One region of the Streptomyces sp. DSM 120436 genome, then DNA from elsewhere that is predicted to be linked to it. Evidence: riboswitches for the same ligand, from Rfam matches in the RefSeq annotation. Region 1 holds a riboswitch; each other region holds the start of a gene.
The links. Region 1 has a riboswitch for cyclic di-AMP ahead of ACWH4W_RS08775 (transglycosylase SLT domain-containing protein). Riboswitches for the same ligand answer to the same signal wherever they lie in the genome.
Positions count from the first base shown of each region.

Region 2: another riboswitch for cyclic di-AMP. It lies ahead of ACWH4W_RS05175 (M23 family metallopeptidase); the one in region 1 lies ahead of ACWH4W_RS08775 (transglycosylase SLT domain-containing protein).
Region 3: another riboswitch for cyclic di-AMP. It lies ahead of ACWH4W_RS03180 (transglycosylase family protein); the one in region 1 lies ahead of ACWH4W_RS08775 (transglycosylase SLT domain-containing protein).
Region 4: another riboswitch for cyclic di-AMP. It lies ahead of ACWH4W_RS14560 (M23 family metallopeptidase); the one in region 1 lies ahead of ACWH4W_RS08775 (transglycosylase SLT domain-containing protein).

Region 1 is NZ_JBSKBS010000001.1:1,906,479-1,913,971, reverse strand. It holds gene ACWH4W_RS08795 (ABC transporter permease) at 1-529, opposite strand, end outside; gene ACWH4W_RS08790 (ABC transporter ATP-binding protein) at 516-1,505, opposite strand; gene ACWH4W_RS08785 (LolA family protein) at 1,550-2,776, opposite strand; gene ACWH4W_RS08780 (polyprenyl synthetase family protein) at 3,032-4,042, opposite strand; cyclic di-AMP (ydaO/yuaA leader) riboswitch at 4,611-4,739, shown strand; gene ACWH4W_RS08775 (transglycosylase SLT domain-containing protein) at 4,743-5,216, shown strand; gene ACWH4W_RS08770 (HAD family hydrolase) at 5,180-6,052, opposite strand; gene fahA (fumarylacetoacetase) at 6,315-7,493, shown strand, end outside.
Region 2 is NZ_JBSKBS010000001.1:1,136,303-1,143,795, reverse strand. It holds gene ACWH4W_RS05190 (response regulator) at 1-287, shown strand, start outside; gene ACWH4W_RS05185 (dihydrofolate reductase family protein) at 397-1,530, shown strand; tRNA gene ACWH4W_RS05180 (tRNA-Met) at 1,594-1,667, shown strand; cyclic di-AMP (ydaO/yuaA leader) riboswitch at 1,986-2,143, shown strand; gene ACWH4W_RS05175 (M23 family metallopeptidase) at 2,156-3,175, shown strand; gene ACWH4W_RS05170 (PrsW family intramembrane metalloprotease) at 3,279-4,619, opposite strand; gene trmB (tRNA (guanosine(46)-N7)-methyltransferase TrmB) at 4,679-5,515, opposite strand; gene lhgO (L-2-hydroxyglutarate oxidase) at 5,601-6,824, opposite strand; gene ACWH4W_RS05155 (NsdA family TPR-like regulatory protein) at 6,888-7,493, opposite strand, start outside.
Region 3 is NZ_JBSKBS010000001.1:717,707-725,199, reverse strand. It holds gene ACWH4W_RS03200 (SurA N-terminal domain-containing protein) at 1-81, shown strand, start outside; gene ACWH4W_RS03195 (nucleoside triphosphate pyrophosphohydrolase) at 101-1,093, shown strand; gene ACWH4W_RS03190 (cytochrome P450 family protein) at 1,503-2,792, shown strand; gene ACWH4W_RS03185 (LysM peptidoglycan-binding domain-containing protein) at 2,996-3,958, shown strand; cyclic di-AMP (ydaO/yuaA leader) riboswitch at 4,178-4,346, shown strand; gene ACWH4W_RS03180 (transglycosylase family protein) at 4,351-5,061, shown strand; gene eno (phosphopyruvate hydratase) at 5,341-6,621, shown strand; gene ACWH4W_RS03170 (FtsB family cell division protein) at 6,722-7,198, shown strand; gene ACWH4W_RS03165 (DUF501 domain-containing protein) at 7,227-7,493, shown strand, end outside.
Region 4 is NZ_JBSKBS010000001.1:3,209,579-3,217,071, reverse strand. It holds gene ACWH4W_RS14575 (bifunctional acetate--CoA ligase family protein/GNAT family N-acetyltransferase) at 1-2,874, opposite strand; gene ACWH4W_RS14570 (HPr family phosphocarrier protein) at 3,053-3,334, shown strand; gene ACWH4W_RS14565 (GntR family transcriptional regulator) at 3,478-4,182, opposite strand; gene ACWH4W_RS14560 (M23 family metallopeptidase) at 4,383-5,156, opposite strand; cyclic di-AMP (ydaO/yuaA leader) riboswitch at 5,169-5,334, opposite strand; gene ACWH4W_RS14555 (M16 family metallopeptidase) at 5,537-6,925, opposite strand; gene ACWH4W_RS14550 (M16 family metallopeptidase) at 6,922-7,493, opposite strand, start outside.

The DNA of each region.
Region 1 (7,493 bases):
AGAGGGTGGTGACGTCGCCCAGCGGGAACAGCAGCGCGCCCACGGCCAGCGCCGACCCGGCCACCACCAGGGTGGCGGCCAGACAGAACACGACGACCGTCGCGTACTTGGTGAGCAGCAGCCGGGTGCGGCCGGCGGGGGCGACCAGCAGGTAGCGCAGGGTGCCGGCGCCCGCCTCGCCCGCCACGGCGTCGCCCGCGATCACGCCGACCGCCATGGGCAGGAAGAACGGCAGGGTCGCGGCGAGCGCGGTGAAGACGAGGAACAGGCCGTTGTTGGTGATCTGCGAGACGAAGGCGGGTCCCCCGCCACCGCTCCCGGCGGACGACCCGTCGCCGGTCTCGATCCGCACGGCGATCCCGACCAGCACCGGCACGGCGGCCAGCACGCCCAGCAGGGCGAGGGTGCGCCAGCGGCGGAAGGTGGTGCGCAGTTCGTCGCGGAACAGCCCGAGGGTCCACAGCGGACGCGGTCGCACGGCCTCCTCCGCTTCCGCGCCCGTCCCGCTCGCCGTCTCAGCCCGCGACATCGAACCCCTCCCCGGTCAGCGCCACGAACACGTCCTCCAGCGAGGCCCGTTCCACCCCGAGGCCGCGCACCCGCACCCCCGCCGTGACCAGGGCCACGTTGACCTCGGCGAGGTCCCGCGCGGGCGGCTCGGCGCTCACCCGGTCACCGTCCGCCACGACGTCGGCGAGCCCCTGTGCCTTCAACAGCCGCGCCGCGTCCGCCGGGTCGGGCGTGGTGATCACCAGACGGCCCCGGGCGCCCGCGGCCAGCTCGGCGACCGGTCCCTGCGTGATCAGCCGGCCCCGCGCCATCACGGCGGCGTGCGTGCAGACCTGCTCGATCTCGTCGAGCAGGTGGGAGGAGAGGAAGACGGTCGTGCCGTCGGTGGCCAGTTCGCGGACCAGGGAGCGGATCTCCCGCATGCCCTGCGGGTCGAGGCCGTTGGTCGGCTCGTCCAGCACCAGCAGCCGGCGGGGCCGCAGCAGGGCGGCGGCGAGTCCGAGGCGCTGCTTCATGCCGAGGGAGTACGCGCGTGCCTTCCGCCCGGCCGCGGCCGTGAGGCCCACCCGGTCCAGGGCTGCGGCGACCCGCGCCTTGCGGGTGCGCGGATCGGCGGTGGGGTCGGCCGCGTCGTGGCGGAGGAGGTTGTCGCGGCCGGAGAGGAAGCCGTAGAGGGCGGGGCCCTCGATGAGGGCTCCGACGTGCGGGAGGACGGCGCGCGCGGAGCGGGGCATGGGGCGCCCCAGCACGTGCGCCGTCCCGGAGGTCGGCTCGATCAGGCCCATCAGCATGCGGATGGTGGTGGTCTTGCCGGAGCCGTTGGGGCCGAGGAAGCCGAAGACGCTGCCCGCCGGGACGGTCAGGTGCAGGCCGTCCACGGCGAGCTGTCCGCCGCGGTACCGCTTGGTCAGTCCGCGGGTGACGACGACGCCGTCACCCGCGGACCGCCCGTCGCGCGTCTGCTCCGTGGCGGACGTGGCGGACGTGGCGTCCATCGGCTCCCCCGTTTCCCTCGGTACGGCGGCGGGCGCGGGGCCTGCTACTCGCCCGCGTCGGCCGCCTTCACCAGCGCGTCCTTGGTGACCGTACCCACGTAGACCGTGCCGTCCTCGGTGATCAGGGCGTTGACCAGGCGGGTGCCGAACACCGTGCCGGTGCCGAAGTCGCCCTCGACCCGCTCGCCGAGCGAGCCGAGGAAGCCGTCGAGGTCGCCGCCCGCCTCGCCGGTGGGCAGGCCGCCGCCGGAGCCGGTGTCGAAGGTGGCGACCGTGTTCCAGCCCTCGCCGAGCGTCTTCAGCCCGTCGAAGCCCTTGGCCAGGTCCTCCTCGGACTTCGGGCCCCGCTCCGGCTTCCCGAAGTCGCCGCGGTCCCGGCCCTGTTCGGTGTCCTCGGTCACCTTGGCGCCCTTCGGCGGGGTGAACTCGAACGTGGAGGCGTCCGGGCGGTCGAAGCTCACCTCGGTGAAGCCGACGTCCACGACGGCCGAGCCGCCGCTCGACGGGGTGAGCGTGAACTTCAGCGGCAGGCCCGTCTCGTGGTCCACGGCGATGCTGACGGCGCCGACGGTGGAGCCGGACTGCCTGGGCTCGACCACCAGCCGGTAGGCGTCCCGGCCGGCCACCTGGGCGGTGCCGTCGACCTTCACGGACGTGGTGTCGTCGACCGCCTTCAGCGCCTCCTCCGCGAAGTCCTGGGGGAGGGCCGGGGGCCGCTGCTCGCGCCGTTCGGACGCGTCCGGCGCGTCGACGGTGGTGTGGTAGACCTCGTTGGACGCGCTGTCGTAGCCCCAGACGTCCTCGCCGTTGTGGATGAGGCTGTACTCGGCCGCGTTCTCCAGCAGTGACAGCTTCTGGCGTTCCGGGCCGTCGGCGGCGACGCGCAGGGTGTGCGTGCCGGACGCCAGCTCGGTGAGCCGGCCGGACGGGTCGGCGGACGAACCGCCCTCGCCGTCCTCGCCCAGCGCCCCGGACGCGAGGCCGCTCTCCAGGCCGCCGAGGTTCGGCAGTCCGAGGTCGGTGGTGATCTTCACGGTGCCGGACAGCCGCTCCACGTCCGACTGCGCGATCTTCTCGATGAGCTGCGCGGCGGTGATGTCCGGCAGGTCGGGGTCGCCGGAGTCGGCGAGCGCCGGGACGAGTCCGATCGTCGCGGCCGCCACGCCCATCACCGTGACGGGGACGACGTACCGCGCTGCCCTGCGGCGGCCGGCGCGCGGCTCCTCGACCTCCCCCGCGGTCGTCGTGTCGTCGGATGCGTACGGTGCCATGTGTGCCCTCCGTCGTCGGCGGCGGCTTCCGTCCCGTGTCCTCGCACCAGTCCGGTCCGAGCCGCCATTCTCACCCGAACCGGTGAGAAGTGGTGTTGTCCGTCGTGGTCCATCTGACCGCATGCGCGGGGCGGATGCGTCAGACCGCGGACTCAACTGCGCGTACTGCTGCGGTATGACACGGCACGACGGCGCCTCCCCCGCCCCGTAGGGGTCGTCCGGGTCCGGGAGGCGTACGGGGGACGGCCGGACGGGTCAGCCGGCCCGGTGCACCACGGCGTCGCACATCTCGACGAGCGCCGTCTTGGCGGGGCCGTCGGGCAGCGGGGCGAGCGCGGCGCGCGCCTCCTCGGCGTAGCGCACGGTGTCCCGGCGGGCCTGGCCCAGCGCGGGGTGGGCGCGCAGCAGCCGCAGCGCCTCGGCGTGCCGGGCGTCGTCGGTGAGGTCGGAGTCGAGCAGCTCGCACAGGGCGAGGTCCTCGGCGAGGCCCAGCCGGGCCGCCCGCTCGCGCAGCCGCAGCACGGGCAGGGTGGCGATGCCCTCGCGCAGGTCGGTGCCGGGGGTCTTGCCGGACTCGTAGGAGTCGGAGGCGATGTCCAGGACGTCGTCGGCGAGCTGGAAGGCGACGCCGAGCCGCTCGCCGTACTGGGTGAGGATGTCCACCACCGTCTCGTCGGCGCCGGACATCATCCCGCCGAACCGGCAGGAGACGGCGACCAGGGAGCCGGTCTTGCCGCCGAGCACGTCCAGGTAGTGGTCGACCGGGTCGCGGCCGTTCTGCGGGCCCGCGGTCTCCAGGATCTGGCCGGTGACCAGCCGCTCGAACGCCTCGGCCTGGACCCGCACCGCCTCCGGGCCGAGGTCGGCCAGGATGTGGGAGGCGCGGGCGAAGAGGAAGTCGCCGGTGAGCACGGCGACCGAGTTGCCCCAGCGGGCGTTCGCGCTCGCGACCCCGCGCCGCACCTCGGCCTCGTCCATCACGTCGTCGTGGTACAGCGTGGCCAGGTGGGTGAGTTCCACCACGACGGCCGACGGCACGATGCCGGGCGCGTAGGGGTCGCCGAACCGGGCGGAGAGCATCACGAGCAGCGGACGGAACCGTTTGCCGCCGGCCCGCACCAGGTGCTGGGCGGCCTCCGTGATGAAGGGCACCTCGCTCTTGGTGGCCTCGAGCAGCCCTTCCTCGACAGCCGTCAATCCGGCCTGGACATCGGCTTCCAGAGCCTGGTCCCGCACGCTCAGCCCGAACGGCCCGACGACGGTCACGAGGGGTCTCCTGTCTGCTGGTGTCTGCTGGCGGTTACACGGTTTGTCGATAGGTCGCTGCCACCACTCGAGTCAGCGTATCCGGTCATGTTTCGATCACCGCCAGGGCCCGGGGTCACAAGCAAGGCGATACGGGAGCAGAAGCGGAGTGTTTTTGATCGGGCAATGACAAGGGACATACCTCGACTTCCCGGACACGGCGGCCCGTGGACCATCCTGCCCCACCCGTGAGTCCGATTTGCCGCGATCGCCCCTCTAATTCACCTTGGCCGCAAATGCCCCCACGGTCGTCGCCCCGTGAAGTGAGTCACGCGCCCGCCGGCCGTCCGGTCACCCCCGCACACGCCCGTCATCCCGCTCCACGCAACGGAGTTGACCCTGAGCGACCGCAAAGGATCAAGCACCCTAAATCGCCCATCTCAAGATCAAACGGTGCTTTGTGTGATCGTCGCACTTGTTCCCGACATGCGCTCTCGCATACGTTCCGGGCCTGCCGGGTGGACGCCTAGTCCTGCCGCCACCCGCATCACACCCGACGACGAACTCACGCACGGCAGGAGCGGGGGACCCAGGTAAGCCGCCGTACCGGACACCGCGCCGGGACGGCTCGGGGTGAAGCCATGCCCGCAGGGGCACGGCCGGGCACTCTCCCGCCCGAACCCGACAGCTCACCTCGCAGGCGTAGGAGAGGAACCCAGACATGCCCGCTTCCGCTTCGTACCGCCGCCGCCTCGTCCGCTCCCTCGCCGTCGCCGGCACCGGCGTCGCCGTGGTCGCGATGCCGCTGTTCGGCGCCACCAGCGCCGCGGCCGCCCCCGCGGCCCAGGCCACCGCCGCCTCCACGACCGCGTACCCGGACAACCTCGACGGCTGGATCCGCGAGGCGATGGACGTCATGGCGCAGAACGGCATCCCCGGCTCCTACGACTCCATCCACCGCAACATCATGCGGGAGTCGTCCGGCAACCCGGCCGCCATCAACCTGTGGGACTCCAACGCCGCGAAGGGCACCCCGTCCAAGGGCCTGCTCCAGGTCATCGACCCGACCTTCCAGGCGTACCACGTGCCCGGCACCGCCTTCGACCCGTTCGACCCGGTCGCCAACATCGCCGCGGCCTGCAACTACGCCGCCGACCGCTACGGTTCGATCGACAACGTCTTCGGCGCGTACTGAGCCGACCTCTGACGGCCCACCCCGGCCGTCTGCCCGAACAGTCGCTCGAGGACGACGGCCACACCGTCGTCCTCGTTCGACAGGGTGACCTCGTCGGCCGCCGCCTTCAGCTCGGGGTGCGCGTTGGCCATGGCGACGCCGTGGCCCGCCCACCGGAACATGGGGACGTCGTTCGGCATGTCCCCGAAGGCGACCGTGTCCTCGGGGCGCAGCCCCAGGTGGTCGGCGGCCAGCGCCAGCCCGGTCGCCTTGGTGACCCCGCACGGCTGGAGCTCCACCGTGCCCGGCCCCGACATCGTGACCGTGGCCAGCGAACCGACCACGGACCGGGCCGCCGCCGCCAGCACGTCGTCCGACAACTCCGGGTGGCGCAGCAGCACCTTGCTGATCGGCCGCGCCCACAGGTCGTCGCGCCGCTCCACCCGCACCGACGGGAGCGTCGGGTGCGGCATCCGGTAGCCCGGCTCGATCAGCGTCAGCCCGTCGACCCCGTCCTGGTCGACCGCGGCGTACACCTCCCCCACCTCGGCCTCGATCTTGCCGAGCGCGGTCTCCGCCAGCTCCCGGTCCAGCCGGACCGACCACAGCATCCGGTGCGCGGCGGCGTCGTAGACCTGCGCGCCCTGTCCGCACACCGCGAGCCCCGTGCAGCCGAGGTCGTCGAGCAGCGACCGCACTCTGGGGGCCGGGCGGCCCGTCACCACGAGGTGCCGGGCACCGGCCCGCTCGGCCCGCGCGAGGGCGGCGAGGGAGCGGTCGGAGAGGGTGTCGTCACCGCGCAGCAGCGTCCCGTCCAGGTCGGTGGCGATGAGGAAACAATCGGTGGGTGCGGCCATGATCAGAGAATACGGACGAGAGGACCGTCCGATTCGCCGCGCCCGTATGCCCTCGCATTGGGTGCGTTTTGCCTTCTTACGCCGCCGGATCGCGACCGGTTGGGACCTCTTTCCCGTTTTGACCGGAACAGGGTGCGCTCCGGCGGACCCGGGCCCGGGAAGTCGTCCGCATACAAGAGCCCACCGGGGCGCGACCCCGTAACGTGTGGCACGGCCACGGACACGTGGCGCACCCGCGCACACGAAAGCGAGGCAGCACCCGATGCCCCCCTTCGATGTCCCCGAGGGCGATCCCTTCGGCCCGCACAACCTGCCGTACGGCGTCTTCTCGCTCCCCGGTTCGCCGGAGCGCACCGTGGGCGTCCGGCTGGGCGACCACGTCCTCGACGCCGGAGCGGCGGCACACGCCCTGGGCTCCCCCTACGCCTCCCTGCTCGCCCGGCCCACCCTCAACCCCCTGCTGGCGGCGGGCCGTACGGCCTGGTCGGACGTGCGGCGCGCGCTCACCGCGTGGGTGACGGTCCCGGCGCACCGGGAGACCGTCGAGCGGTTCCTCCACCCGCTGTCCGAGGTCACCCTGCACCTGCCGTTCGAGGTCGCGGACTACGTCGACTTCTACGCCTCGGAGAACCACGCCCGGAACGTCGGGCAGATCTTCCGCCCCGACGCGGCCGACTCCCTGACCCCCAACTGGAAGCACCTGCCGATCGGTTACCACGGCCGCTCCGGCACCGTCGTGGTGTCCGGCACCGACGTCGTACGCCCCTCCGGGCAGCGCAAGGCGCCCGCCGACGCCGCCCCGGTGTTCGGCCCGTCCGTGCGGCTGGACATCGAGGCCGAGGTCGGCTTCGTCGTCGGCGTCCCGTCCGAGCGGGGCCGGCCCGTGCCGCTGAACGCCTACCGCGACCACGTGTTCGGCCTGTGCCTGCTCAACGACTGGTCCGCCCGCGACGTCCAGGCCTGGGAGTACGTGCCCCTCGGACCGTTCCTCGGCAAGTCCTTCGCCACCTCCGTGTCGGCGTGGATCACCCCGCTGGACGCCCTGGAGGAGGCCCGCACCGCACCGCCGGAGCGCACCCACCCGCTGCTGCCGTACCTCGACGACTCCGGCGAGGAGCCCGGCGGCTACGACCTGCGCATCACCGTGACCCTCAACGGCCACGAGATCTCCGAGTGCCCCTTCTCCACCATGTACTGGACGGCCGCCCAGCAGCTCGCCCACATGACGGTGAACGGCGCCTCCCTGCGCACCGGCGACCTCTACGGCTCCGGCACGGTCAGCGGTCCCACCGAGCGCGAGCGCGGCTCCCTGCTGGAACTGACCTGGAACGGCCGCGACCCGCTCGAACTCCCCGACGGCAAGCGGACGTTCCTGGAGGACGGCGACGTGGTGACGCTGTCCGCCTGGGCGCCGGGCCCGGACGGGGTGCGGGTGGGCCTC
Region 2 (7,493 bases), 770 kb from region 1:
GGGGCGAGCCCTTCCTCTACCCGGGGGCGGTCAACGCCCTCATCCACAACTACCTCGACCTCGCGCGGGAGGGCCGGACGCTGCCCGCGAAGGCCATCACCGACCGGGAGGAGCAGATCCTCAAGCTGGTCGCCGAGGGCCACACCTCCCAGCAGATCGCGGACCTGCTGGTGATCAGCCCCAAGACGGTGGAGCGGCACCGCGCCAATCTGCTCGCCAAGCTGGGCCTCAAGGACCGGCTGGAGCTCACCCGCTACGCCATCCGGGTCGGCCTGATCGAGCCCTGACCCGGTCCCGGCGGCCGGGGCACGGTCCGCTCCCCGCCGCACGGGTTGCCAGACTGGACCCGGACCGCGCAGCGGTCCCGCCGCCGCCCCGCACCCGGAGAGCCCGCCGATGCCGCACCCGTACGTCCTGCTGTCCGCCGCCGTCTCCCTCGACGGCTACCTGGACGACACCGGCCCGGAGCGGCTGCTGCTGTCGAGCCCGGCCGACTTCGACCGGGTCGACGGGGTGCGGGCCTCCGTGGACGCCGTCCTGGTCGGCGCCGGCACCCTGCGCGCCGACAACCCCCGTCTGCTGGTCAACTCGCCCGAGCGCCGCGCCGCCCGGGTCGCGGACGGCAGGCCGGAGTACCCGCTGAAGGTCATGGTGAGCGGCTCCGGCGACCTGGACCCGGCGGCGCGGTTCTGGCACACCGGCGGCGAGAAGGTCCTCTACACCACCGACGAGGGCGCCGGACGGGCCCGCGCCCTCGGTCTCGCCGCCGACGTCGTCCCGCTCGGCGACGGCCTGGACTGGCGGCGGCTGCTGGAGCACCTGCACGACGAGCGCGGGGTGCGGCGCCTGATGGTCGAGGGCGGCGGACGGATCCACACCCAGCTGATGACCCAGGGCCTCGCCGACGAGCTGCAGCTCGTCCTCGCCCCGCTGTTCGTCGGCGACCCGGACGCCCCCCGGCTGTTCGGCCCCGGCTCCTACCAGGGCGGTCGGCTGCGGCTGGTCGAGACCCGGCCCGTCGGCGACGTCGTCCTGATGCGCTACGAGCCCACCGCGCCCGGCACCGGCGCGCTGCCCTCCGCGGCCGACCGCCACTGGCTCGCCCTCGCCTGCGAGCTGGCCGCGCGGTGCCCGCCCTCCGAGACCGCGTTCAGCGTCGGCGCGGTCGTGGTCGCCGCCGACGGCACCGAGCTGGCGCGGGGGCACTCCCGCGAGGGCGGCGACCCCGTGGTGCACGCGGAGGAGGCCGCGCTCGCCAGGACCGACCCCACCGACCCGCGGCTGGCCGGCGCCACCGTCTACTCCAGCCTGGAACCGTGCGCCCGTCGCGCGTCCCGGCCGGCGCCCTGCGCGCGGCTGATCCTGGACGCCGGGGTGCGCCGGGTGGTCACGGCCTGGCGGGAGCCGGACACCTTCGTGGCGGACGCCGACGGCAGCGCGGTGCTGGCGGACGGCGGCGCCACGGTGCTGGTCCTGCCGGAGTACGAGCAGCGTGCGAAGGCGCCGAACGCGCATCTGCCGGGCGGCTGACCGGGCTGCCCGGGAAGGGGTGTGCGTCGGGCCCCGTGGATGCCGTACACTGGTGATTACCGACGCGGGGTGGAGCAGCTCGGTAGCTCGCTGGGCTCATAACCCAGAGGTCGCAGGTTCAAATCCTGTCCCCGCTACTGAAGGCCGAGGGCCGGAATCCAAAAGGGTTCCGGCCCTCGGTGTTTTCCGCATGCCGACGCCTTGGGTCGGCGCCTTTCTTCCCGCCTTTCACTCAGCGTGAGCGGAGTGCTTCGCAGCGCATAACAACTGACATACCGTCAGGTTCGGCCGGTCGTCCGACGCGCGGTCAACTCGCCCGTTTTCACCCGGTCATGACGCTTAAGTCCGCGCGGAAACCATGAACGATCAAGGGGAACGGCTTGGAATCCGGCCCCCGCGTCTATTAACGTTCGATAACGCAGCGCGGTCGTCCCAGCCGTCACAGAAGGCGGCTCCGTGCGCACGCGCCGAATCCCGCGAGGGAACCGGGGAACCACCACCATGGGGTGAATCGGGCGGATACCGCCGTGAGAACACGGCTCGTATACGCGCGTAGGAGACCTTCCTGCTCCGAACCCGTCAGCTAACCCGGTAGGCGAAGAAGGAAGGAAAGGAGCGCGCCCACGTGGCGTCCAACCCGCCTGCCCCCGAGGCCCCGTTCCACCCGAGCGACACCTTCGCCTACGGCGCCGACCGCGCCGACGAGGGTCCGTTCGAGGAGTGGAACCCCACCGCGGAGTCCGTGCGGCCCGTGCGCGGGCGGCACCGCGTCGCCAAGCAGCGCGGAGGCGGACTCGCGCGCAGCTCCACCGTCCTGGGCGTCGGCGTCATAGCCGCCGTCGGCGCCGGCGGCATGGCCAGCGCCCAGACCGGCAAGCCGCCCGTCTCCCTCACCATGCCCGACCTGCCCCACGTGGGTTCCCTCCTCTCCGACGAGGAAACCCCCAAGGGCTCGAGCACCCCCCTCAGCGACATCGGCATGACCACCGCCGACGCCGAGGAGGGCGCCGCCGGCGCCGGAGAGGCGCTGCGCGCCCGCATCATGGCCCAGGTCGAGCAGCAGCAGGGGCAGGCGCAGAGCAAGGCCCAGGCCGCCGCCCTCGCCGCCGCCGAGAAGGAGGCCGCCGAGGCCGCCGCCAAGGCGGAGAAGGAGGCCAAGGAGAAGGCCGAGGCCGCGAAGAAGGAGGCGGAGGAGGAGGCCGCGAAGAAGGCCGAGGCCGAGCGCCTCGCCGAGCTGGCCAAGCAGTACACCCTGCCGACCTCCTCGTACACCCTCACCTCGACGTTCGGTCAGGCCGGCGCCTACTGGTCCTCCGGCTACCACACGGGCCTCGACTTCGCCGCCCCCACCGGCACGCTGATCAAGGCGGTCCACACCGGCACGATCACCGCCGCTGGCTGGGACGGCTCGTACGGCTACAAGACCGTGCTCACCCTCGACGACGGCACCGAGATCTGGTACGCCCACCAGTCGTCGATCAATGTCAGCGTCGGTCAGAAGGTCACCACCGGCGACGTGATCGGCCGCGTCGGCGCGACCGGCAACGTCACCGGCGCCCACCTCCACTTCGAGGTCCACCCCGCCGGCTCCTCCGGCGGCGTCGACCCGGCCGCCTGGCTGGCCGGCAAGGGCCTCAGCGTCTGAACCACCCGGCGGCCGCGTCCCGGCCGCCGACGCCGCGAACGCCGGCAGCCCCGACGACGCCCCCCCGACGTCCGGGCTGCCGGTCCCGCATGTCCGGGGCTTCTCAGCGCCGGTAGGGGCGCTCCCCGTACGCGGGGTACGGATGGCCGTGGGGCGGCGGCTGCCCGTACGCCTGCCACGGCGCGGGGACGGGCCCGTACGCCCACGCCGCGCCGTACGGCGCCGGGGGCGCCGTGAGACGGGCCGCGTGCTCCAGCGCCGGGCGGGCCGCCGCGCGCCGGTGCCACAGCTCCAGCAGCAGTTCCCGCTCCCGGCTCACGAAATCCGGCCCCGCCTTCCCCGCGCGGCCCCGGTGCCGCAGGAACGCCAGCGAGGTCGCGTACGCCTCGTACTGGGCGACCGCGCGCGCCGCGGGCCCGCCCCCGTGCTCACGCGCGAACCTCCGGGCGAGGCGCCGGGCCCGCATCGAGCTCAGCGCGAACGGCTCCGCGGGACGCAGCCAGCCGGCGGCCACGTACGCGGGCAGCTCCGTGCGCACGGTCCGCAGCTCCCGCTGCCGCGTCCACACCACCAGCCAGGTCAGCAGCCCGAACGCGGGCACCATGAACGCCCCGTACACCGCGAGGAAGCCGAACTGGCCGAGCGTGGCGGAGCCGTTCCACAGGGCGTGCATGCCCATCGCGAGGAGCAGCCCGGCGACCGGGAAGAGCACGCGCCGCACCCGCTGCCGGTCGGCGGACAGCGCGGCCGCGCCGAAGCCGATGCCGGTGAGCACGGTGAACAGGGGGTGCGCGAAGGGCGACATGACGATGCGGACGAAGAAGGTCGCCGCGGTGACCGAGGCGATGCCGCTGCCGCCGGTGAGCTGGTCGGTGCCGAAGGCGTTGCCGAGGTAGAGGATGTTCTCGGTGAACGCGAAGCCGGTCGCGGTGAACCCGGCCGCCACCACGCCGTCGAGGATCCCGTTGACCTCGCGTCTGCGGAAGAGGAAGAGCAGCAGCACCGCCGCCGCCTTCGAGGTCTCCTCCACGACCGGCGCTATCACCGTCGTGCCCAGGGTGTCGGCGCCGGCCGGGTCGGCGGTGGTCGTCGCTATCCACCGGGTGGCGAAGCTGTTCGCCACGATCGCCATGAGCGCCGCCGCGCACGCCCCCCAGGCGAAGGCGAACAGCAGGTTCCGCCAGGGGACCGGATCCACCCGGCCCAGCCAGCGGAACGCCGCGAGCAGCAGCGGGACCGGCAGCACGGCCAGCCCCAGGCCGACCAGGAAGCCCTCGGTGCCCGTCTGCTCCCTGACCAGCGCGAGGATCACCAGCCCGGACAGGGCCAGCAGGGTGACCACCGCTCCGTAGCGCACCGCGGGGCGCTGCCACCAGTGCGGGTGCCGCAGCGCGCTGCCGGGAGCTGCGCCGGGGTACGGCGGGTACGGAGGGCTGCTGGCCACGGGTTCGACCCTAACGAGAAAGGGGCAGGGCTGCGTGCCGGCTCAGGGGCTCGGGGAGGTCAGGCGGGGTCCCCGGCCCGGCGCCCGGCACGGTCGTCGTGCGGTACGCGGCGGAAGAGCAGGTCGTTCACCACATGCCCCTTGTCCAGCCCCTGCCGCTCGAAACGGGTGAGCGGCCGGAACTGAGGACGCGGCGCGAAACCGCCGTCCGCCCGCGTGTTCGCGAAGGCGGGGTGCGCGGTGAGCACCTCGAGCATCTGCTCGGCGTACGGCTCCCAGTCGGTGGCGCAGTGCACGAGCGCGCCCGGCGCCAGGCGGGACGCGGCGAGGGTGAGGAACTCGGGCTGGATCAGCCGCCGCTTGTGGTGCCGCTTCTTCGGCCAGGGGTCCGGGAAGAAGACGCGCAGCCCGCTCAGCGAGTCCGGTGCGAGCATCTCGCGCAGCAGGATGATCGCGTCCCCGTTCGCCACCCGCACGTGGGTCAGCCCGCGCTCCTCGGCGAGGTGCAGCAGGTGGCCCTGGCCGGGGGTGTGGACGTCCACGGCGAGGACGTTCGTCCCCGGGTCGGCGGCGGCCATCTCGGCGGTGGCCTCGCCCATGCCGAAGCCGATCTCCAGGACGACCGGCCGGTCGTTCCCGAACAGCTCGGCCAGGTCCAGGCGGCGGCTGCCGTCGATGTCGAGCCCCCACACCGGCCACAGCCGCTGCAGGGCGTCCGCCTGACCTGCGGTGACCCGGCTGCGGCGGGGCTGGAAACTGCGGATCCGCCGCTCGAAGTGCGACCCGGCGGGGTCGGCCTTCGGGCCGTCGGGGAAGCGCGGCTCCCCCTTCGCGCGGGCGCGGCGGGCCTGCGCGCCGGGCTGCTGCGCGGCGTGCGGTGCTTCGGGGGTGCTCATCACGGATTCAGACACAGTGCCCCCGATTTTACGGGGACGGCGCGCGCGGCCGCCCGGTCCCGCGGACCGGTCTCACGATCCGCTCTCACCGCTCGCTCTCGGCGAGGCCGGCCAGCGCCCGCCGGGCGATCTCCCTGCCGATCGGCAGGGACGCGGTCGCGGCGGGCGAGGGGGCGTTCAGCACGTGCACCGCGCGGGGCGCTTCCCGGATCAGGAAGTCGTCGACCAGCGTGCCGTCGCGCAGCACCGCCTGCGCCCGCACCCCGGCCGCCGTCGGCACCAGGTCCTCGTCCCGCACGGCGGGCAGCAGCCTGCGCACGGCCCGCGCGAAGGCGGGCCTCGACAGCGAGCGGTGCAGCTCGCCCGCGCCGTACCGCCAGTGGCGGCGGGCCAGCTGCCAGGAGCCCGGCCAGGCCAGGGTCGCCCCCAGCTCGCGCGGTCGCACCGTCCGCCAGTCGTACCCCTCGCGGGCCAGCGCCGGGACCGCGTTCGGCCCCACGTGCACGCCCTCGTCCGTGCCGCGGGTGAGGTGGACGCCGAGGAACGGGAACGCCGGGTCCGGCACCGGATAGACCAGGCCCCGCACCAGCTCGGGGCGGGCCAGCTCGTAGTACTCCCCGCGGAACGGCACGATGCGGGCGCCGGGCTCGTCGCCCGTGAGCAGGGCGATCCGGTCGCAGTGCAGCCCCGCGCAGTTCACCAGTGTCCGGGCGCGCACGATGTCGCCGGCCGCCGTCAGCACGGCCACGCCCCGGTCGGGGCGGCGGTCGACACGGACCACCTCCGCGCCGTGGCGCAGGTCGGCGCCGGACGCCTCCGCGAGCCGGCGGGCCACCGCCCCGTAGTCGCAGATGCCGGTGGTGCCGACGTGGATCGCGGCGAGACCCCGGACCTCCGGCTCGTACTCCGCGATCTGCGCGGCGCACAGCTCGCGCACCGCGATGCCGTTCTCCCGGCCGCGCTGCACCAGCGCGTGCAGCCGGGGCAGCTCCTCGCGGTCCGTGGCGACGATCAGCTTGCCCGTCACCGCGTGCGGGATGTCGTACTCGGCGCAGAACTTCACCATCTCCGCCGCGCCCCGCACCGCGTACCGCGCCTTGAGCGAGCCGGGGCGGTAGTAGATGCCGCTGTGGATCACCCCGCTGTTGCGGCCCGTCTGGTGCCGGGCCGGGCCCGGCTCCTTCTCCAGCACGGTCACCCGCGTGCCCGGAGCCGCCCGCCCGATGGCATACGCCGTCGACAGGCCGACGATCCCGCCTCCGACCACCACCACGTCACAGTCGTACGACCCCGCCACCACCTGCGCCACCTCCCGCGTCGATAGTGCACTGCGCCACTGACAACGGCTTCGAACCAAGGGCGGACCGGACGGTCAGGCCGTCGTCATCAGCAGCGGACGCGCACGCTCGCGCAGCTCGACCACGCGCGGCTCGTCGCCGTACGGCTCCAGCCGGTGCAGCAGGTCCTTGACGTACTCCGTGGTGCGCGCCGAGGAGATGCGGCCCGCCACCTCCACGGCCCGTACGCCCTGCTCGCAGGCCGCGTCCAGGTTCCCGGACTCCAGTTCGGCGACCGCGGAGACCACCAGGCGCAGGCCGTGCGAGCGCACGAACTCCTCGGTCGGCTGCGACAGCGCCTGCTCGGTGAAGCGGCGCACCTGGCGGGGCGCCTTCAGGTCGCGGTAGCACTCCGCCGCGTCGGCGGCGAAACGGTCGTAGGAGTAGAAGCCGAGCCAGGTCGGGTCGCTGTCGCCGGGCCGGGACCGCTCCAGCCAGCTCTCCGCCGACTTCAGCGCGGCGCCGGCCGCCTGCGCGTCGCCCGCGCGGGCGTGCGCGCGTGCCTCGACCAGACGGAAGAAGCTCAGGGTGCGGGCGGTGGCCAGCCCGCGGTTGCGCTCCAGCGCGGCCTGGGCGAGGTCCACGCCCTCGTCACCGAAGCCGCGGTACGTCGCCTGGAGCGACATCGAGGCGAGGACGTA
Region 3 (7,493 bases), 1.2 Mb from region 1:
GAGAAGAGCAGCCGGGTGGACGCGAAGACGCCGTGGGTGAAGGACGTCACTGCCGTGGACGGGCCACCGCTGGGGCTCTGACGTGGGCTAGGTTCGAAGGGTGAACGCAACCAGCCCCGCACCGGGCCCCGAGGCCGCCGCCGGCCGAGTCGTCCTGCTCACCACCAGCCACCGGGTCGCGCCCGGGCTGCTGTCCTGGCCCGCCTGGCAGGCCCTGCACGCGGCCGACCGGGTGCTGTGCGCGGACGGCGCCCATCCGCAGCTGCCGTATCTGCGGGAGGCGGGGATACCCGTCGAGGAGGCCGCGCCCACCGCCGAGGAGGTCGTCGACGCCTGCGCCGGCGGACGCACCGTGGTCGTCGTCGCGACCGGCGAGGGCGAGCCCGCGCTCACCGACGGACTGGCGCGGCTGGCCGGCGGCGGACGGATGAGGATGCCCGAGCTGGAACTGCTGCCCGCCTCCTACGATCTGCCGGGCGCCCGCCTGCTCGACCTGGTGCAGGTCATGGACCGCATCCGCGCGGAGTGCCCCTGGTCCTCCCTGCAGACCCACAAGGGTCTCGTCAAGTACGGCATCGAGGAGGCGTACGAGCTCGTCGAGGCCATCGAGGACGGCGACCGGGAGGCGCTGCGCGAGGAGCTGGGGGACGTGCTGCTCCAGGTCGTCTTCCACGCGCGGATCGCCGAGGAGCACCCGGACGAGCCGTTCTCCGTCGACGACGTGGCGGGCGGCATCGTCGCCAAGCTCGTCCACCGGCATCCGCACGTCTTCGGGGAGGAGACGGCGCGGACGCCGGAGGAGGTCAAGGCGCACTGGATGCGGACGAAGGCGGTGGAGAAGCGGCGGGAGTCCGTCACGGACGGGGTGCCGGTGGGGCAGCCGGCGCTCGCCCTCGCCGCCAAGCTGGCGGGCCGGGTCCGCGGGGCGGGCCTCTCCGTTCCCCTTCCCTCCGGGGAGGGGATCGGGTACGAGCTGCTGACGCTGGCGGCGCGGGCGGAGGCGGAAGGGGTGGACGCGGAAGCCGCGCTCCGGGCTGCCGCCCGGGTGTACCGGGACGCGATCCGCACGGCGGAACAAGCCACGGGCGCCTGACCTCCCACCCCTCGGGGGCTCCGCCCCCGGCCCCCGTTTCGCGCCGTTCCCCGCGCCCCTGTGGGCCCACTCGCCCCGAGCCTCTTCGGACACACCGGGGCAGCACCCCTCCAGGAGCGCGGGAACGCCGCGACCACCCCCCGCTCACCCGCACGTGCCCGCCGAGGCGAACGCCGGGAGGGGGCGCGGGGAACGGCGCGACCCCCCCACCCACCCGCCCGCACGTGCCCGCCGAGGCGAACGCCGGGAGGGGGCGCGGGGAACGGCGCGACCACCCCCCACCCACCCGCCCGCACGTGCCCGCCGAGGCGAACGCCGGGAGGGGGCGCGGGGAACGGCGCGACCCCCCCCCACCCACCCGCCCGCACGTGCCCGAAGGCACGAACCCCCGGCCCGTTAGGGTCGCCCCATGCGTGACCAGTCACCCCCCACCCCCCAGGACCCCGCCCCCGACCTGTTCACCTGGGAGTTCGCAGCCGACCCCTACCCCGCCTACGCCTGGCTCCGCGAGCACGCCCCCGTGCGCAGGACCCGGCTGCCCAGCGGCGTCGAGGCCTGGCTGGTCACGCGGTACGCCGACGCCCGGCAGGCCCTCGCCGACAACCGGCTGTCCAAGAACCCCGCGCACCACGACGAGCCCGCCCACGCCAAGGGCAAGACCGGCATCCCGGGCGAGCGGCAGGCCGACCTCATGACGCACCTGCTGAACATCGACCCGCCGGACCACACCCGTCTGCGCCGCCTGGTCAGCAAGGCGTTCACCCCGCGCCGGGTCGCGGAGTTCGCGCCCCGAGTGCAGGAGCTCACCGACGGCCTCATCGACCGCTTCGCGGCGACCGGCTCCGCCGACCTGATCCACGACTTCGCCTTCCCGCTCCCCATCTACGCCATCTGCGACCTGCTCGGCGTCCCGCGCGAGGACCAGGACGACTTCCGGGACTGGGCGGGCATGATGATCCGTCACGGCGGCGGTCCGCGCGGCGGAGTGGCCCGGTCGGTGAAGAAGATGCGCGGCTACCTCGCCGAGCTGATCCACCGCAAGCGCGAGGCGCTGCCCGCCGAGCCCGTCCCCGGCGAGGACCTCATCTCGGGTCTGATCCGCGCCTCCGACCACGGGGAGCACCTCACGGAGAACGAGGCCGCCGCGATGGCGTTCATCCTTCTCTTCGCCGGTTTCGAGACCACCGTCAACCTCATCGGCAACGGCACCTACGCCCTGCTCACCCACCCCGGGCAGCGGGAGCGCCTGCAACGGGCGCTGGCCGAGGGGGACCGCGGGCTGCTGGAGACCGGGGTGGAGGAACTGCTGCGCTACGACGGGCCGGTGGAGCTGGCGACGTGGCGGTTCGCCACCGAGCCGGTGGTCATCGGCGGGCAGCGCGTCGAGGCGGGCGACCCGGTCCTCGTCGTGCTGGCCGCGGCCGACCGGGACCCGGAGCGGTTCGCCGACCCGGACACCCTGGACCTGGGCCGCCGCGACAACCAGCACCTGGGGTACGGGCACGGCATCCACTACTGCCTGGGCGCCCCCCTGGCGCGCCTGGAGGGGCAGACCGCGCTGGCCACCCTGCTGACCCGGCTGCCGGACCTCAGGCTCGCCGTGGAGCCGGCCGAACTGCGGTGGCGCGGCGGCCTCATCATGCGGGGACTCCGCACGCTTCCGGTGGAATTCTCTCCTCCGTATTCAGAACGGACCTGACGAAGGGGCTGACCTCCCTGTCCGGTTCCGACGGGTTGCGTGCGGAAACCTCAGACATGCTCGACTCTGTGATCTTCATGTGATCTGCACGGCATGAACTTGTGACAACTGATCGTCTGCCTATACGTTCACCCATCAAGTACGGCGCGCCGCAAGGTTTTGCTCACCGTGCCGGTCCTTGTCGCCGAGTGAAAGGCTTCCGCATGCTCTCCGGGAACGGCCGACACCGTCGCCCTCGCCAGGCTCCGGCTCTTCTCGTCGCGGCCGGGGTGACCGGCTCCGCCATCGCGATCCCCCTGCTCGGGGCGGGCGGCGCCAGTGCGGCGGACGGCGAGACCTGGGACCGGGTCGCGGAGTGCGAGAGCGGCGGCTCCTGGAGCCAGAACACCGGCAACGGCTACTACGGCGGCCTCCAGTTGACCCAGGACGACTGGGAGACCTACGGCGGTCTGGAGTTCGCGCCCAGCGCCGACCAGGCCAGCCGCAACCAGCAGATCACCGTCGCCGAGAGAATCCTCGCCGAGCAGGGGAGCGGCAAGTGGCGCGCCTGCGGCCTGCCCACGGGTCTGCAGCAGGACACCGCGTCCCCGAACGTCGACCCGGGCGTGGCGGACGACGCGACCCCGGACGGCTCCCGGGCCGCCGGCACCGCCACTCCGTCCGGTTCGCCCGAACCGGGCGATGCGTCCGCTTCCCCCTCTCCGTCCGCCGTGCCCGGTTCGTCCGGCGAGGAGAAGAGAGGGAAGGCGGAGGGGGTGGAGAAGGGTGACGCGAGCGCCCCGGCCTCCTCGTCCGCCTCCGCCACCCCCGAGCGTGACGAGTCGGACAAGTCGGGGCAGAGTACCGGCTCTTCGGTGGTCACCGAGTCCGAGTCCACCGGCCCGGGCCGCCACCGCGGCCCCAGCGCCCAGGAGGGCGAGCGCGCCGACGCCGCGACCCCGTCGGCCGGTCGGCACGCCTCGCGCTCCGCCGAGGCGTCGGCCGAGGCCGCCGACGGCCGCTACACCGTGCGGGCCGGGGACAGCCTGGTGTCCATCGCCGACTCCCTTGCCCTCGCCGGTGGATGGACGGCGCTCTACGTCGAGAACCAGCAGGTCATCGGTGACGACCCGAACCTGATCCTGCCAGGTCAGCGGCTTCTCGTGGACGCGGAGACCGGCGAGTAGCGGGCGTGGGGCGGCGCCCGAAGGCGCCTCCGCGCGGCGGCAGTTGACGGAGCGATTCGGGCTGAATGTCCGTAATAAGGGCTGTGAGAGATAGGTCTCAGAAGACCTGATCATCTTTGAAATTCCGTCGGGCCCGTGCTTACGGTCGTGACCGCTCGCCATCGCGGGCCCCGGCTGCCGCCACGCCGAATCCTGCCAGTGGCAGCACGGGAACAGTCGTCGCGTCATGCGCCGTAGGCAGGAGCGGGGGACCCAGGTAGGCGCCGGATCCGGACGGTTCACGTCCGGTACGGCTCGGGGTGAAGCCGCGTCCCGGGAGGGACGTGGCCGGGCAACTCAACCGGCCCGAACCCGACAGCTCACCTCGTAGGCGTCGGTGAGGGGATCCATCCATGCTGTTTTCCGGCAAGGGCAAGCACCGTCGTCCGTCCAAGGCCACTCGCGCCATCGCCATCGCCGGTGTCACCGGCGCCGCCGTCGCCGGTCCGCTGATGGCGGCCGGCAACGCCTCCGCCGCCACCGCGTCCGAGTGGGACGCCGTCGCCCAGTGCGAGTCCGGCGGCAACTGGTCCATCAACACCGGCAACGGCTACTACGGCGGCCTGCAGTTCTCCGCCTCCACCTGGGCCGGGTACGGCGGCACCCAGTACGCGGCCACCGCCGACCAGGCCACCAAGGCCCAGCAGATCGAGATCGCCGAGAAGGTCCTCGCGGGCCAGGGCAAGGGCGCCTGGCCGGTCTGCGGCACCGGCCTGTCCAACGCCGCCTACAACGGCTCCTCCGCCGAGGGCTCCTCCCAGGAGTCCGGCGCCACGGAGTCCCGCGAGAGCGAGCGGAAGGCCTCCCGCTCCGCCGAGCGCCCGGCCGCCCCGGCCGAGCAGAAGGCCGAGCAGAAGGCCGAGAAGAAGACCGTCACCACCCCGACCGGCGAGAAGGTCGAGAAGGGCGACGGCGAGTACAAGGTCGTCAAGGGCGACACCCTCAGCTCGATCGCCGCGGAGCACGACGTCAAGGGCGGCTGGGCGAAGCTGTTCGAGCTGAACGACGACATCGTCGAGGAAGCCGACCTCATCTACCCGGGCCAGCAGCTTCACCTGAAGTAAGGCCGGCCGCACGGTCCCGCCCCGTCCCCACGGGCCACCCGCCCCGGTGCGTTTCTTCCCCGTACGCACCGGGGCGGGGTCATGTCCGGACGCTCCGCGGTCACGGTTTCCGGTCACGGTTTCCCGAATCTGCTTTGTTCCGTTCGGAAACAATTTACTCTCGGTTCTGTCCATGAGGCGGGCGGCCGGATGGCCGATCGCCCGGAGCCGGTTAGGCTCGGACTCGCAGGGCCCCCGCGGCCCCGCTCAGCCGCGTCACATTCCAAGAAGGAGATGCTCGTGCCGTCCATCGACGTCGTCGTAGCCCGGGAAATCCTGGACTCCCGAGGCAACCCCACGGTCGAGGTCGAGGTCGGCCTCGACGACGGCAGCACGGGTCGTGCCGCCGTCCCGTCCGGCGCCTCCACCGGCGCCTTCGAGGCCGTCGAACTCCGTGACGGCGACGCCGGCCGTTACCTCGGCAAGGGCGTCGAGAAGGCCGTACTGGCCGTCATCGAGCAGATCGGCCCGGAGCTCGTCGGCTACGACGCCACCGAGCAGCGCCTGATCGACCAGGCGATGTTCGACCTGGACGCCACCGACAACAAGGGCTCGCTCGGCGCCAACGCCATCCTCGGCGTCTCGCTCGCCGTCGCCCACGCCGCCTCCGAGGCCAGCGACCTGCCGCTGTTCCGCTACCTGGGCGGCCCGAACGCGCACCTGCTGCCGGTGCCGATGATGAACATCCTGAACGGCGGCTCGCACGCCGACTCCAACGTGGACATCCAGGAGTTCATGATCGCTCCGATCGGTGCGGAGTCCTTCTCGGAGGCGCTGCGCTGGGGCGCCGAGGTCTACCACACCCTCAAGAAGGTGCTGAAGGCCAAGGGCCTGGCCACCGGCCTCGGCGACGAGGGCGGCTTCGCCCCGAACCTCGGCTCCAACCGCGAGGCCCTCGACCTCATCCTCGAGGCCATCCAGGAGGCCGGCTACACCCCCGGCGAGCAGATCGCCCTGGCCCTGGACGTGGCCGCCTCCGAGTTCTACAAGGACGGCGTCTACACCTTCGAGGGCAAGGAGCGCTCGGCCGCCGAGATGACCGAGTACTACGCGGAGCTCGTCGACGCGTACCCGCTCGTGTCCATCGAGGACCCGCTGTTCGAGGACGACTGGGAGGGCTGGAAGACCATCACCGCCAAGCTCGGCGACAAGGTCCAGCTCGTCGGTGACGACCTGTTCGTCACCAACCCGGAGCGCCTGGCCCGCGGCATCGAGGAGGGCGCCGCCAACGCCCTGCTGGTGAAGGTCAACCAGATCGGCTCGCTCACCGAGACCCTGGACGCCGTCGAGCTGGCCCAGCGCAACGGCTTCAAGTGCATGATGTCCCACCGCTCCGGCGAGACCGAGGACGTCACCATCGCCGACCTCGCCGTCGCCACCAACTGCGGCCAGATCAAGACCGGCGCCCCGGCCCGCTCCGAGCGCGTCGCCAAGTACAACCAGCTGCTGCGCATCGAGGAGATCCTCGACGACGCCGCGGTGTACGCCGGCCGCAGCGCGTTCCCCCGCTTCAAGGGCTGACCTCACCCCCGCAGGAAGCGTCGTACGTACGTCCCCGTACCCGGTCCCGTACCGTGTGCGGGGACGTACGCGCGTAGGAGACCGAACGAGAGGCGGGAACATGGCGGTCAAGGACCGGGACCGTTTCTCCACCGCGACCAGGATCCGGCTGATCGGTGAGCAGACCGCGGCCCGGGTCTACCGCTCGCAGACCAAGCGGCAGGCCCGCCGCTCCCGGCTGACCGGCCGCGCGGCCCTGCTCGTCCTGGTGGTCTGCTCCCTGGTCGTGGCCCTCGCCTACCCGATGCGGCAGTACGTCTCCCAGCGCGCGGAGATCGCCGACCTGCAGAAGGAGCAGGACGAGACCCGCCAGCGGGTCGAACGGCTGCGCGACCTCAAGGCCCGCTGGCAGGACGACGCCTACGCCGAGCAGGAGATCCGCAGGCGCCTGCACTACGTCATGCCGGGGGAGACCGGCTACATCGTCGTCGACCCGGCCGGCGCCACCACCACGCGCGGCGACCTCCGGGCCGCCGACCGCCCCTGGTACGCCAACGTCTGGGACGGTGTCGACAAGGCCGACGCCGCCGACCAGTGACCCGACGGAACATCGCAGAAAGACACGTATGGACACCCCTCCGCCCACGACCCCGCGCACCGAGCCCGCCGACGCGGACGTCGAGGCCTTCAAGCAGCAGCTCGGCAGACCCCCGCGCGGGCTGCGCGCCATCGCGCACCGCTGTCCCTGCGGACAGCCGGACGTCGTGGAGACCGCGCCGCGGCTGCCCGACGGCACGCCCTTCCCGACGCTGTACTACCTGACGTGCCCGCGGGCGAACTCCGCGATCGGCACGCTGGAGGCGAACGGCGTGATGAAGGAGATGACCGAGCGG
Region 4 (7,493 bases), 1.3 Mb from region 1:
TCAGTACGCGGGGAGGGTCCGGGGCCCGTGGTCGTCGCGGGCGGGCGGCGGCGCGAGGCGTACGGAGGCGCTCAGGACGCTCACGCCGTGCGGGGCGACCACGACCGGCTCCAGGGTGACCGCGACCACCTCCGGATGGTCGTGGACCAGCCGCGACACCCGCAGCAGCAGCTCCTCCAGCGCGGGGGTGTCGACGGGCGCGGACCCGCGCCAGCCGAACAGCAGCGGGGCGGTGCGGATCGACCGGACCAGCGAGGTGGCGTCCCGGTCGGTCACCGGGATCAGGCGGTGCGCCATGTCGCCCAGCAACTGGGACGCGGCCCCGGCGAGCCCGAAGGACAGCACGGCGCCGGCCGCCGGGTCGATCACCGCGCGGACCACCGTGTCCACCCCGCGCGGAGCCATGCGCTGCACCACCGGGCGCAGCTCCTCCGGGCCGCCGAACAGCTCGGTCAGCTCGGCGTACGCCCGGCGCAGCTGCTCCTCGTCGGCCAGGTCGAGGCGGACGCCGCCCAGGTCGGCGCGGTGCCTGAGGTGCGGGGCGGTCGCCTTGAGGGCGACCGGGTAGCCGAGGGCGCGGGCGGCCTCGGCGGCGGCGTCCGGGGTGGGCGCGGGCAGGGCGCGGTGCACGTGGACGCCGTAGGCGGCGAGCAGTTCGCAGGTGGCCTCGGTGGTGAGGCCGAGGCCCTGCCCGCGGGCGAGCAGCCCCTCGATGAGGGCGGCGGCGCCCCGTTCGTCGATGTCCTCGTAGGCGGGCACCTTGCCGGGGTCGGCGGCGTCGCGCCGCCACTGTCCGTACGCCACGGCCTGTGCGAGCGCCCGTACGGCACGCTCGGCGGCGGGGTAGGCGGGGATGGGGTGGGCGCCTTCGGGGGGTGGTACGGGGGTGGGTGCGCCCCGGTCGTCCGCCTCGACGCCCTCCTCCCTCGTCCGGGGCTCCGCGCGCTCCCCCGCGCGCGCGTCGCCGGCCGCCGGGTCCGGGCCGGAGGCGGTGGCCGGCTGGGGCGCCGTGCTCGTCGCGGCCGACAGGGCCTCCGCGAGGCCGCCCAGCTCGACGTGGACCACGAGGACCGGCTTGGTCGGCTGCTCGGCGGCGGCCGAGCGCAGCGCCTCGGCCAGGGCCGCGTCGCCGACCGAGCCCTCGCCCACCGCCGGGATGGCGGTCACGACGACGGCGTCGCAGGAGTCGTCGGCCAGCGCGCGGGAGAGCGCCGCGTGGAAGTCCGCCGCGGAGGCGGCCGTGGTGAGGTCCTGCGGCGGGTGCGGGCGCAGGCCCTCGGCGAGGCAGGCGTCGTAGGTGAGCAGGCCCAGGGACTCGGAGTTGCCGAGGATCGCCACCCGGGGGCCGGCCGGGAGGGGCTGGCGGGCGAGGAGCAGGCCGGCGTCGACCAGGTCGGTGATGGTGTCCACGCGGATCACCCCCGCCTGCCGCAGCAGGGCGGAGACGGTGGCGTGCGGCAACCGGGTCGCGCGGACGGCGTGCCCGCGCGGTCCCGCCCCGTGGCGCGCGCCCTGCACCACGACCAGCGGTTTCGCCGCGGCGGTGCGGCGGGCGAGGCGGGTGAACTTGCGGGGGTTGCCGATCGACTCCAGGTACATCAGGGCGACGTCGGTGTCGGCGTCCTCGTACCAGTACTGCAGGACGTCGTTGCCGGAGACGTCCGCCCGGTTGCCGGAGGAGACGAACGTGGACAGGCCGGTGACGCCGGTGACGCCGCCGCCGCGCCGGTGCAGCCGGGACAGGAGCGCGACGCCGATGGCGCCGGACTGGGCGAACAGGCCGATGCGGCCCGCGCGGGGCATGTCGGGGGCGAGCGAGGCGTTCAGCCGCACCTCGGGCGAGGTGTTGATGACGCCGAAGGAGTTGGGTCCGATGATCCGCATGCCGTAACTGCGGGCCTGCCGGACCAGGGCGCGCTGGCGTTCCCTGCCCTCGGGGCCGGACTCGGCGTAGCCGGCGGAGACCACGACGAGGCCCTGGACGTCGTGCTCGCCGCACTCGGCGACCACCTCGGGGACCCGCTCGGCGGGCACCGCGACGACCGCGAGGTCCACGGGCCCGTCGATGTCGCGCACCGAGCGGAAGGCGGGGACGCCGTCGAGCTCCTTCCGCCCTTGTGGCAGCGCCCCGTTCACGGCGTACAGGCGGCCGGTGAAGCCTCCGTCGCGGATGTTGTCGAGGATGCTGCGTCCGACGCCGCCGGGTGCGCGACCGGTGCCGATGACGGCGACCGCGCCGGGGGCGAGCAGCCGCTGCACCGAACGCGCCTCCGCGCGCTGCTCGCGCGCGTACTGCACGGCCAGGGAGCGGTCGGTGGGTTCGAGGCCGAACTCCAGGCGCACCACGCCGTCCTCGAAGCTGCGCTTCTGGGTGTACCCGGCGTCGGTGAACACCTTGATCATCTTGGTGTTGGCGGGCAGCACCTCGGCGGCGAACCGGCGGATGCCGCGCTCGCGGGCGACGGCGGCGATGTGCTCAAGGAGGGCGGAGGCGACGCCCCGGCCCTGGTGGGCGTCCTGCACCAGGAAGGCGACCTCGGCCTCGTCGGCCGCGCCGGTCGCGGGCCGCCCGCCGGCGTCGATGCGGTCGTAGCGCACGGTGCCGATGAAGTCGTCGCCGACGGTCGCCGCGAGCCCGACCCGGTCCACGAAGTCGTGGTGGGTGAAGCGGTGGACGTCCTTGGCGGACAGCCGCGGGTAGGGCGCGAAGAAGCGGTAGTACTTCGACTCGTCGGAGACCTGCTCGTAGAAGCTGACCAGGCGCTCGGCGTCGTCGGCGGTGATGGGGCGGATGCGCGCGGTGCCGCCGTCGCGCAGCACCACGTCGGCCTCCCAGTGGTCGGGGTACTCGTGGCGGTCCGACGAGGTCTGCATGGGCCCCAGAGTACGGCTCGCGTCCGACAACGGTGCGAGGCAGTCTGTGGGGGACGGCTGCCGGGCCGGGGCCGCGGCCCGGCAGCCGCCGGAGGCCGTCCCGGACGCCGCTCCGGGCTCGCGCCCCCGCTATGGAAGAATGGTCTAGACAACCGTGAACAGCGAAGGGCAGCAACACATGGCTGAGCGCCGCGTCAACGTCGGCTGGGCCGAGGGTCTCCACGCCCGCCCCGCCTCCATCTTCGTCCGGGCCGCCACGGCCGCAGGCGTCCCGGTGACGATCGCCAAGGCCGGGGGCACCCCGGTCAACGCGGCCTCGATGCTGGCTGTCCTGGGCCTGGGCGCCCAGGGCGGCGAGGAGATCGTCCTCGCCTCCGACGCCGAGGGCGCGGACGCCGCCCTGGACCGTCTGGCGAAGCTGGTCGCCGAGGGCCTCGAGGAACTCCCCGAGACCGTCTGAATTCATGTCTCCGCACGCGACGGCCGTGCGACTCGGAAAGGCCCGTCCGGACCCCGGACGGGCCTTTTCTTTCCCTCTTCCCATTTCCGGGCAGCCGAAAAAAGCCCCCGCCCTTCGCGTCCTCTTTTTATACGGGTCCCGTGTTAAGGGCGCAGGCTCGGCATGTTTACGGGATGTTGCGCGTTCCTCACACGGCCCGTGCGGACGGCCCGCTCGGCGCCGGAGCCGAACCGGAGCCGGTGGCCGGCGTCGGCCTGCTCGGTGTGCAGCCCCGTGAGGGTCCGCGCCCGCTCGCCGTCGCCGCGGGCCACGGCGTCCACGATCGCGCCGTGCTCCGCCCAGTACGCCACCGGGTCGGCCGGCCCGTCGACCGCGTACATCCAGGCGATCTTGTGTCTGAGCTGGGTCAGCACCGACGTCAGCGCCGGGCTGCCGGAAGCCTGGGCGAGCGTCTCGTGGAACCAGCCGCCCAATGAGCTCAGATCGTCGCTGCCGCCCTGACGTGCGCGTTCCTGCCCCAGCCTGACCAGGCCGCGCAGCACCTTCAGATGCGCGTCGGTACGCCGCTGGGCCGCCCGCAAGGCGCCGAGGGGCTCCAGCAGCCGGCGCATCTCCAGCAGGTCGGCGGCCTCCTGCTCGGTGGGCTCCGCCACGCACGCGCCCGCGTGCCGCCGGGTGACCACGAAGCCCTCGGCCTCCAGCGTGCGCAGGGCCTCGCGGACGGGGACGCGGGAGACCCCGTAGCGGCGGGCGAGCAGTTCCTCGGTGAGCCGGCTCCCGCGCCCGTGGACACCGGCGACGATGTCGTCCCGGATCGCCGTGCACACCGAGTGCGCGGGAATACGCATGACCGACCTCCGGCTCAATTCCCGTGGAACGCCGACGATTGACGTCCGTTCGTGACTCTATTGCAATCGGCGGCGTTTTCCGACGGCGGACCGGAATTCCTCCGTGATTTTCAGACAGAGGCGCCGGGACGGATGGGTCCCGGAACGGCAAAAGCCCCGGCTCACGGAGAGCCGGGGCCCGAGGGCGTGACGGGTGCGCCTCAGATGTTCACGCCGTGCGACCGGAGGTAGGCGACCGGGTCGAGGTCGGAACCGTACTCGGCGGACATGCGCGCCTCGAAGTGGAGGTGGGCGCCGGTGACGTTGCCCGTGGCGCCGGAGAGACCGATCTGCTGGCCGGCGGCGACCTCCTGCCCCACCGACACGGCGATGGACGACAGGTGCGCGTACTGGGTGTACGTGCCGTCGTGCATCTTGATGACGACCTGGTTGCCGTACGCCCCGCCCCAGCCGGCCTCGACGACGGTGCCGACGCCGACGGACTGGACGGGCGTGCCGCTCGCGGCGTGGAAGTCGATCCCGGTGTGACTGCCGGACGACCAGATGGCGCCGCCGCTCCGGTAGGCGGTCGAGACGTACGAGCCGGGGATCGGGGAGACGAAGGTGTTGAGCCGCTTGCGCTCGGCCTCGCGGGCGGCGCGCTCCTGCTCGGCGCGGGCCTTCTCCGCCTCTTCGGCCGCCCGCTCGCGCGCCGCCTCCTCGGCGGCCTTGCGCGCGGCCTCCTCGGCCGCCACGCGGGCGGCCTCGTGCTGGGCGGCGGCCTGGGCGTCGATACGGTCGGCGACCACGTCGCCCAGGGTGACGACGGGGGTGAGGCCGGTCTGTGCCGCGGCCGGTCCGGCGGCGAGCGCGGGGGCCGCGAGGGAGCCGACGACGCCGGTGCCCGCGAGGGCCGCGACGCCCGCGGCGCGGGCGGAGCCGCGCTGGACGCGGCTGGGACGACGGTGCTTCCCGGTGGCGCGGGTGAACGCCATGTACAGGCTGGTCCTTTCCTTCCCTCTCGCCTACCGGGTTAGCTGACGGGTTCGGAGCAGGAAGGTCTCCTACGGACCCCCTCGCGACACGCGCGGGCGTCCGATTCACCCCAGGGATCTCATGTGGGTCCCCGGCTCCCCTGGCTCGCGCCGTACGGGGACTCGGCGATGGCTGTCCGGTGCCGCGGGTGCGGCGCACTGCCCGACGAACAGCCCGCACGAAGCTAAGCGGGACACCGCGCGATCCCCAAACGATTCCCGGGTTTTGTAGCGCATCCCACAGGGCAGACGGGCAACCTCCGCCCCAATTCGGGCATATGGGAGCCCCGGTGACGGCGACGTCACCGGGGCCTTTCACGCGCGCGTGTGCGGCGGCCGCCCTACTCGGCCGTCACGACGGTGACTTCGCCGATCCCGAGCGCCTCCACCGGCGCCTTGATCTGCGCCGCGTCACCGACGAGCACGGTGACGAGACGGTCCACCGGGAAGGCGTTCACGACGGCTGCCGTGGCCTCCACGGTGCCGGTCGCGGCCAACTGCCGGTACAGATCGGCCTGGTAGTGGTCCGGCAGGTGCTGCTCGACCTGGTCGGCCAGCGTGCTCGCGACGGCCGCGGCGGTCTCGTACTTGAGCGGCGCCACGCCCACCAGGTTCTGCACGGCGACGTCGCGCTCCTCGTCGGTGAGGCCCTCGGCGGCCAGCGTGCGCAGCACGGTCCACAGGTCGTCCAGCGCCGGGCCGGTGTTGGGGGTGTCGACGGAGCCGCTGATGGCCAGCATCGACGCGCCCGTGCCGTCCGGGGCCGACCGCAGCACCTGGCCGAACGCCCGGACGCCGTAGGTGTATCCCTTCTCCTCGCGCAGGACACGGTCCAGGCGCGAGGTGAGGGTGCCGCCGAGGCAGTACGTGCCGAGCACCTGCGCGGGCCACACCCGGTCGTGCCGGTCCGGGCCGACACGGCCGATCAGCAGCTGCGTCTGGACGGCGCCGGGCCGGTCCACGACGACCACGCGGCCGGTGTCGTCCGCGACCACCGGCGGCACCGGCCGCGGCTGGGCCTGCGAGCCCGTCCAGGCGCCCAGGGTGTCGGCGAGCAACTCGTCCAGGTCGACGCCGGTGAGGTCGCCGACCACCACGACGGTCGCCGTGGCCGGGCGGACGTGCTTCTCGTAGAAACCGCGCACGGCCGCGGAGTCGATGCGCGCGACGGTCTCCTCGGTGCCCGGGCGCGGGCGCGACATGCGCGCACTCGCCGGGAACAGCTCCTTGGCCAGCTCCTTCGCGGCGCGGCGGGACGGACTCGCCAGCTCGTGCGGGATCTCGTCGAGGCGGTTGCGGACCAGCCGCTCGATCTCGCTGTCGGCGAAGGCGGGCGCGCGCAGGGCGTCGGCGACCAGACCGAGCCCCTTGGCCAGCCGCGAGGCCGGCACCTCGAGGCTGAGACGGACGCCGGGGTGGTCGGCGTGCGCGTCCAGGGTGGCGCCGCAGCGCTCCAGCTCGGCGGCGAACTCCTCGGCGGTGTGCTTGTCGGTGCCCTCGGAGAAGGCGCGCGCCATGATCGTGGCGACGCCGTCGAGGCCCTCCGGCTCCGCGTCCAGGGGAGCGTCGAGGACCACCTCGACGGCGACGACCTGCTGGCCGGGGCGGTGGCAGCGCAGCACGGTCAGGCCGTTGTCGAGGGCGCCGCGCTCGGGGGCCGGGAAGGCCCAGGGCCTGGCCTCGCCCGCCTGCGGCCGGGGGTGGAACTCCATCGTGGCGAGCTCGGTCACTTCGCCGTCTCCTCGTTGTCGTCGGCGCCGGCGCCGGCTGCGGCTGCGGCTGCGGCTGCGGCTGCGGCTTCCTCGGTCTCGTCGGCGGCGTCCTCGGCCGCCGGGGCGGCGGGCTCGTAGACGAGCACCGCGCGGTTGTCGGGCCGCAGGCGGGCCTTGGCGACCTCCTGGACCTCCTCGGCCGTCACCTCCAGGACGCGGCTCACGGCGGTCAGGGCGAGCTGCGGGTCGCCGAACAGCACGGCGTAGCGGCAGAGTTCGTCGGCGCGGCCGGCGACCGTGCCGAGCCGGTCGAGCCACTCGCGCTCCAGCTGGGCCTGGGCGCGCTCCATCTCCTCGGCGGTGGGGCCCTCCTCGGCGAAGCGGGCGAGCTCCTCGTCGATGGCGGCCTCGACGACGGGCACCTCGACGTCGCCGGACGTCTTGACGTCCAGCCAGCCCAGGGACGGCGCCCCGGCCAGCCGCAGCAGGCCGAACCCGGCGGCCACGGCCGTGCGGTCGCGCCGCACCAGGCGGTTGTAGAGCCGCGAGGACTCGCCGCCGCCGAGGACGGTGAGCGCCAGGTCAG